2 regions of the Arthrobacter sp. Y3221048 genome follow, and region 1 is predicted to be linked to the other one. Evidence: riboswitches for the same ligand, from Rfam matches in the RefSeq annotation. Region 1 holds a riboswitch; the other holds the start of a gene.
The links. Region 1 has a riboswitch for S-adenosylmethionine ahead of AC5RVS_RS01780 (acyl-CoA dehydrogenase family protein). Riboswitches for the same ligand answer to the same signal wherever they lie in the genome.
Positions count from the first base shown of each region.

Region 2: it holds a riboswitch for S-adenosylmethionine, as region 1 does, so the genes downstream of both, AC5RVS_RS05285 (flavin reductase family protein) here and AC5RVS_RS01780 (acyl-CoA dehydrogenase family protein) in region 1, are expected to answer to the same signal.

Region 1 is NZ_JBNHHX010000001.1:378,780-382,174, forward strand. Features, by position in the region: gene AC5RVS_RS01780 (acyl-CoA dehydrogenase family protein) at 1-1,181, opposite strand, end outside; SAM riboswitch class IV at 1,256-1,370, opposite strand; gene AC5RVS_RS01785 (CoA-binding protein) at 1,522-1,938, opposite strand; gene AC5RVS_RS01790 (alpha/beta hydrolase) at 2,072-3,395, opposite strand, start outside.
Region 2 is NZ_JBNHHX010000002.1:144,823-148,217, forward strand. Features, by position in the region: gene AC5RVS_RS05280 (aldo/keto reductase) at 12-1,073, shown strand; gene AC5RVS_RS05285 (flavin reductase family protein) at 1,107-1,613, opposite strand; SAM riboswitch class IV at 1,666-1,780, opposite strand; gene AC5RVS_RS05290 (prephenate dehydratase) at 1,884-2,753, opposite strand; gene AC5RVS_RS05295 (hypothetical protein) at 2,840-3,052, opposite strand; gene AC5RVS_RS05300 (amino acid ABC transporter ATP-binding protein) at 3,206-3,395, opposite strand, start outside.

The sequences.
Region 1 (3,395 bases):
ACCTTCTTGTAGTCGACCGGGTCGTGCAGCGTGTGCGTGCGGATGTTGCGCCAGAAAATGTCCAGCCCAACCTCCGATTTCGCGGAGGACGAGCCGGTGGTCTCGAAGATACGGTTCGCCACGTCGACACCGACCTCGGTGGACACGACCTTGAGCCGCGCGATCTCGATCGCCATGTCCGCCCGAGATTCCGCGGTCAGCTGCGCGCCGACGGCGATGACCGCGTCGAACCTTGCATTCGTCCGATCTGCCAGGGCTTCCACCGCGGCAACGCGCGAAGCCAGCTCGCCGTAGACCCGTTGGGTCAGCGGATCCTGGGCATAGGTCTCCTTCGAGCTGAGGAACCAGGAGTTCCTGCGCGCCAGCGTGATCCGGCGTCCGCGCTCCAGCGCCCCCTGCGCGATGCCCAGGTAGAGGTTGCCGAAGGCCAGCTGGATGTACGGGGTGACCAGTGTGGAGAAAGGCTCGTCCCCTACCTCGCCGATGATGTCCGCGGCGGTGATCTGCACGCCGTCGTACTTCACCGAACCACTGGCCGAGAGGCGCTGGCCCAGCGCGTCCCAGTCCCCGAGGTATTCGATGCCCGTTCGGTCATGCTCCAGCGCGAGGGCCAGGAACGTGCCCTGCTCCGGCCCGGCAGCGATCACGGCGTTGACTAGGATGGCGTCACCGACGGAAGCGCCGGTAGAGAAGTGCTTGATGCCATTCAGCCGGTAGCCGTCGCCGTCGGGAACCAGTTCCAGATTCGGGTCCACGGGGTTCACGGAGTCGCCCCAGGACCAGCGGCCCAGCGCGGAGCGACGGAGCAAGCGTTCCTGGACCTGCGCATCACCGTAGAAGACGACGGCGCCCAGGTTCGCGTAGTGGTAGCCGAGAATTTGCGCGATCGACGCGTCGGTGCGGGCCAGGATGCGCACGGCGTGCAGCGCGCTTTCCCAGTGCCCGCCCTCGCCGCCCCATTCGGCCGGGATGATCAGGTTGAGCAGCCCGGAGTTGCGCAGCAGCTCCACCTCGGCGTGCGGGTCGGCATTGCGGCGGTCGCGCTCCAGCACGTCCGGCGCCAGTGCGGCGGCAACGCCTTCGGCTATCTGCTGCCAGTGGGCCAGTTCTTCGGCGGTAGCCTGCCCGGCCCACGGGGATCGGCCGGTTTGCGGGTTGATTTCAGTCACGACGGCGGTCATGTTCGCTCCTCGAGGCGGGGCTCCCGCCTGCCTGCGGCGCAGCAACCATCACGGTTGGGGACGCAGCTTGGCGGGGGCCGTACTTGCCGGGCACGGTGTTGTGCGCGGCCGGATCCTCATCTGGGGCACCCCGCTACGGGAGAGGGTTGCCGCCCAACCAGCCAGAGCTTGTCGTTGGGACTCTTGATCTCGGAGTTGAGTATGCCGGGGCCGATCCGGCGCCGGGAAGCACGTGACAGGCCGTGACGTTCGACGGCGTAATGTTACGGGCGCCTCATCATGTGAAGGCGGCGATGCCCGGCGGGCGGAATGTTGAGGGCTGCCGGGCGGACGCCGCGGGCTAGAGGCCGAAGCGCGGGGCCTCTATTGCCGGGCAGGTATCCATGACTACGTCCAGGCCGGCCGCCTTGGCCCGGTCCGCGGCGGCTTCGTCGACCACGCCCAGCTGGAGCCACACCGCCTTGGCACCGACTTCGATGGCCTGGTCCACCACGGGTCCGACCTTCTGCGAGTTCACGAAGCAGTCCACCACGTCGATCTCGCCGGGAATGTCCGCGAGCTTTTGGTAACCGGTCAGGCCGAGGACGTCGTCGCCTTTCAGGTTGACGGGGACGACTTCCATGTCCAGTTGGTCCATCAGGTACCGGGAAATGCGCATGGCCACCCGGTGCGGGTTCGTGGACAGGCCGACGACGGCCCAGCGGCCCGGGGTTTCCAGCAGCCGCCGGACGACTTTAGGGTCATTCTGGTGTGCCATGGCTCGACCCTACCCGCGACTCTTCTGCACCGGAACCGCCCGCGAACTGCCGCCTCACCGAGAGGTAGGCAATCCCGTCTCGGGCGCCTCCAATGCCATCCGGCAGCTCTGGGGCCCTCCGTGCACTCAGTGGCTAACGAGCCAGCTGCCCGGGGGCAGAAGTTCCAGCCCCGCCGGACGCCCCGGAGGCGGTGCCGGCCTGCTTGGAGATCCAACGTCCCACCAGCTCCAGCAGCTCAGCGTCCACGGGCTCGCGGATCTGGCGCTTGTAGTCGGAGAGGGTCGGAGCCTTCGGGTCGCGGCGCAGCAGATGCGACAGATCCTCCATCTTCCGCGTGGTCACCGGGCCGGGAACGGTGGCCGCGATGATGTCCAGGTCGGCCGGGTCCACCTGCACGTCTTTGGCGCCCGTGATGGCCAGCACCGGCAGCTGCAAGCGCCCCAGGTACGGAACGGGGTCGAAGTCAATGAACTCGCGGTGCCAGAGAGCGTTGATTTTACGGCCCTGCATGCGCACCACGTCCTCGGTGGTGGTCCGAAGTTTTTCCACCGACTTCGCCTGGATCTTGACCAGATTCTGGCGGAAGAGCTTCAGCAGCAAGCGCGGGAATGCGGGCAGCGAGTCGCTGATCTGGGCTGTCTGCCACCTGCCTGTCTCAAAGCCGGTCTGTGCCGAGGCCGAAAGCAGCACCGCACCATCCACCCGCGTGCCGGGATCTGCCGCCACGGCCGCTGCGTGGTAGCTGCCTTCGCTGTGGCCGACCAGGAACACCGGCAGGTCCCCTGTCTTTTGCGTGACCATCCATCGCAGGGCGGCAGCGGCGTCGTCGGTGTTCTGACGGAAACCGGCCGCCCAAAAGGTTCCATCCGAGGCGCCGGTGCCGCGCTTGTCGTAGCGCAGCGAAGCGATCCCGTGGTTGGCCAGCGCGTTTGCCAGGTCACGGCTGATGCCCAAAGGCATCCGTTTATGGTCGGCATTGCGGTCGATCGGTCCCGAACCGGGCAGGATCAGCGCCACGGCACGGACCGTTCCTGCCGGCTCGGCCCAGGTTCCCGCCAACTGCACGGTCCCGGAGGGGAAGCGGACCTCTTCTTCCGTGACCGATTGCCCGGCGGGCAGGCCGGCGGCGGCACGGATTCGGGCCGCAACGTCCTCCGCATCGGGAAGCGACACAACGACTCGGGCGTACTTTTGCCCGTCCAGGTCAAGCTGCACTGCCGGGGTGCCGCGGCGGGCGACGGCGAGGGTCTTGCCTCGGCCGCGCCACGTTCCCACCCGAGTCCGTCTCGGGATTGCAAGCCCGGGAGCCCGCAGGCCGCGGACGCCGTCGAACGCGTCCGCGAGCACCCGGACTGAGGTCACCGCAGACAGCGGGAAACTTTGGTCGCCGAGCAGCCCCGCAACCTTTTCAAACCGGTCCAACTCCAGCAGAACGTCCTCCTTGTTCTCCACCACT
Region 2 (3,395 bases), on a different contig from region 1:
GGGAACTACCAATGGACGACGCCGGATCCCGGCTCATTTTCGGGTGCATGGGTTTGGGCGGCGGCTGGGGGAGCGGGCCGCTGGAAGCGGCCGACGTTGCGGCCGCGCACGCGGCCGTCGCGGCGGCACTGGAGGCAGGGATCACGACGTTCGACCACGCCGACATCTACGCCCACGGCAAGGCCGAGGCTGCGTTCGGGCGGGTGCTGGCGGAACGTCCCGAGCTGCGCGATTCGATCAGGCTGCAGGGCAAATACGGTATCCGGCTGCCGGTACCCGGCCTGGTCGGGCAATACGACTCCTCGCGCGAAGCCATCCTGGCCCGCACCGACGAAAGCCTGCGCCGGCTGCACACCGATCACCTGGACACGCTGCTGATCCACCGGCCGGATCCGCTGGCGCCGGCTGAAGAGATCGCCGCGGCGTTCAACGAGCTCCGGATGGCCGGGAAGGTCCGCCGTCTTGGTGTCTCGAACATGTCCGGCGAACAGATGCGCTGGCTGCAGTCGGCGCTGGATGAGCCACTGGCGGTAAACCAGCTGGAAATGAGCCTGTACCGACGCGACTGGCTGGAATCCGGCGTGCTGGTGAACCACCCGGACGGGACGGGCACCAGCTTCCCGCACGGCACCTTGGAATACTGCGCCGCCAACGGGGTGGAACTGCAGGCCTGGGGCGCGCTGGCCCAGGGCCGCTACAGCGGGCGTGCGGCAGGCCTGGCCGGGGCGGCGGCCGGCGCGGGAACACCCGCCGCCGGGATCGCACAACATCACGTCCGGGCGGCAGAGGGGGCTGCGGCAACGGATGCTTCCGCACGGGCGGACGCCTCACTCCCGGCGGATCACGCGGCCGCTGCCCTGGTCACGGAACTTGCCCGGGACAAGGGCTGCCCGCCGGAAGCCGTGGTGCTGGGCTGGCTGCTGCGGCATCCGGCAGGCATCCGGCCGGTCGTCGGTACCAGCAGCCCGGACCGGATCCGGGCCTGCGCCCAGGCGGAGGCGGTCGGAGCGGCGATGACCCGCCAGGAGTGGTACTCCCTGTGGGTGGCTGCCCGAGGCAGGCCGCTGCCCTAGCTGGCCGCTGCCGCCGGAGCGGTAACGTTCGTCCTAGACGAAGGCTGGCTGTTCCAGCCGGCGGAACCCGGAATCGTGGAAGACCAGGGGCTCGTGGGTGCCGTCGTGCGTGGACAGGCCGTGCACCTGCAGCAGCACGACGTGGTGGTCCCCGGCCGGGACCTCCTGGTGCACCGAGCAGTCCAGCCACAGCGCCGCGTCGTGCAGGAACAGCGCGCCGTCGTCTGTGCCGTGCAGGCCGAGGCCGGCAAAGCGGTCACCGTTCTTGGACGCGATCTGGCGGCAGACGCCGTCGTGCCCGGTGCCGAGCACCGAGACGCCGATCCGGTCGGCCCGGCGGACCACCGGCCAGGTCCGGGAGGTGTTTTGCACGGCGAACATCACCAGCGGCGGCTCGAGGGAGACGCCGACGGTGAACGAGGAGGCGACGATGCCCTGGGGCTCGCCGTCGACGATCGCGCACAGCGCCGCGATTCCTGAGGGGAAGCGGCCGAAGGCGGAGCGCAACGTGTTTGGTGTCAGGTCATTGTGTAGCGACATGGCGTCCTTGGGGCTTGGGCGCATCCGCTGCTGCCGAGCTGCTGCGGGAGGATACGCGTACTTGCCTGCCGACATACCCGGCGGGCCGAATCATCACCTGGAGCACCCCGCTACGGTAGAGGGTTGCCGGCCAACCAGCCAGGGCTGTGTAGTTGGCGCTCTTGATTCGTCTCCACGCTAAGAGCGGGGAAGGGCCTGGGTCAAACGTCGGTAACAGTTCGTCAAATGCCGCGGTTTACTCGAGGCGGCCCGACGGCTGTTGCCCCACTGCTACCGGGCGACGCCGTCCGGGCGCACGGTCTGTTGGCGGAACGGATGCGCCGGATAGACGCCCAGAAGGCGGATCTCCGTGGTGAAGAAGTCCAGTTCCTCGAAGGCGTGGACCATGGCCTGGTCGTCCGGGTGGCCTTCGACGTCCACCATGAACATGGTGGCGGCAAACTCGCCGCCCACCATGTAGCTCTCCAGCCGGGTCATGTTGATGCCGTTGGTGGCGAATCCGCCCAGCGCCTTGTACAGCGCCGACGGCACGTTCCGCACCCGGAAGACGAAGCTGGTCACGGCCGGACCGGGCAGCTCCTCGCGGGACGGGACCGGCCGACGGTCGGCCAGCACCACGAACCGGGTGGTGTTCGTCGGATCGTCTTCGACCTTTTCCGCGAACACTTCCAGGCCGTAGAGCTCGGCGGCCATCGGCGGCGCCAGCGAGACCTTGGTCGGGTCGTTCCACTCCGCGACCTCGCGTGCGGAGCCGGCGGTGTCGCCGGCGATCACCGGAATCAGGCCGAGCCGGCGGATGAGTTTACGGCACTGGCCCAGCGCGTGGATGTGGCTGTGCACTTCGCGGGCCTGCTCCACCGTGGCCCCGCGTATGCCCAGCAGGCTGAAGCGGATGGGCAGGAAAAACTCTTCGACGATCTGCAGGGTGGTCTTGGGCAACAGCGCGTGGATGTCCGCCACCCGGCCGGCGATCGAATTGTCGATGGGAATCATGGCCAGTTCCGCCTCGCCGCCCGTGACGGCGGCGAAGGCGTCCTCGAAGCTGGCACAGGGCACCGCTTCCCAACCGGGGCGCACTTCCAGGCAGGCCATATGGGAGTTCGAGCCGGGTTCACCTTGGTACGCAATTGCTGGAGCCATGGGCGAAATTATCCCACCGGGGCCGGCCGTTGCTTCATTTCGGAGGTCCTGCCGGCGTCACAAAACAAGGCCGGCCCGCCGGCGGCTTAGTACAGATGGGATTCCTGGGTGATGCCGTAGGGCACGTCGTCGCTCAACTCCACGGTGAACTGTCCGGGGCCGGTGCGCGTGACCAAGATGCCGCAGTCGCCGTCGAGGGCCGCGATCTCTTGCAACTCTTCGACCGCGGCATTGAGAAGATCGTGCGCCTCGGAAGCCGTCTGTGCCGTCAAGGACTTGGTAGCCAAGGAAGTGGCCATGGTTCTGCCTTTCGTGGCCGGAGGTTTCCGCAGAGGAGAAAACGCGGGTTGGAAGCTTCCGGCCGGAACGAGCCTGCCATGCGGAACGGTGCATGGAAGTTTACATTCTGCCATCCCAATGGACATCAGATGAATTTTGGATGGGGCGTGGCGTTAGAACGGGTTCAGCAGCCGGTGGACGAACTGCCGGGTGCGCTCTTCCTTCGGTTCGCGCAGCACCTGTTCGGGGTGCCCGCGTTCCACCACCACGCCGCCGTCCATGAACACCACTTCGCTGGCCACCTCACGGGCGAAGGCCAGCTCGTGGGTCACCAGGGCCATGGTCCAGCCTTCGTCGGCCAGT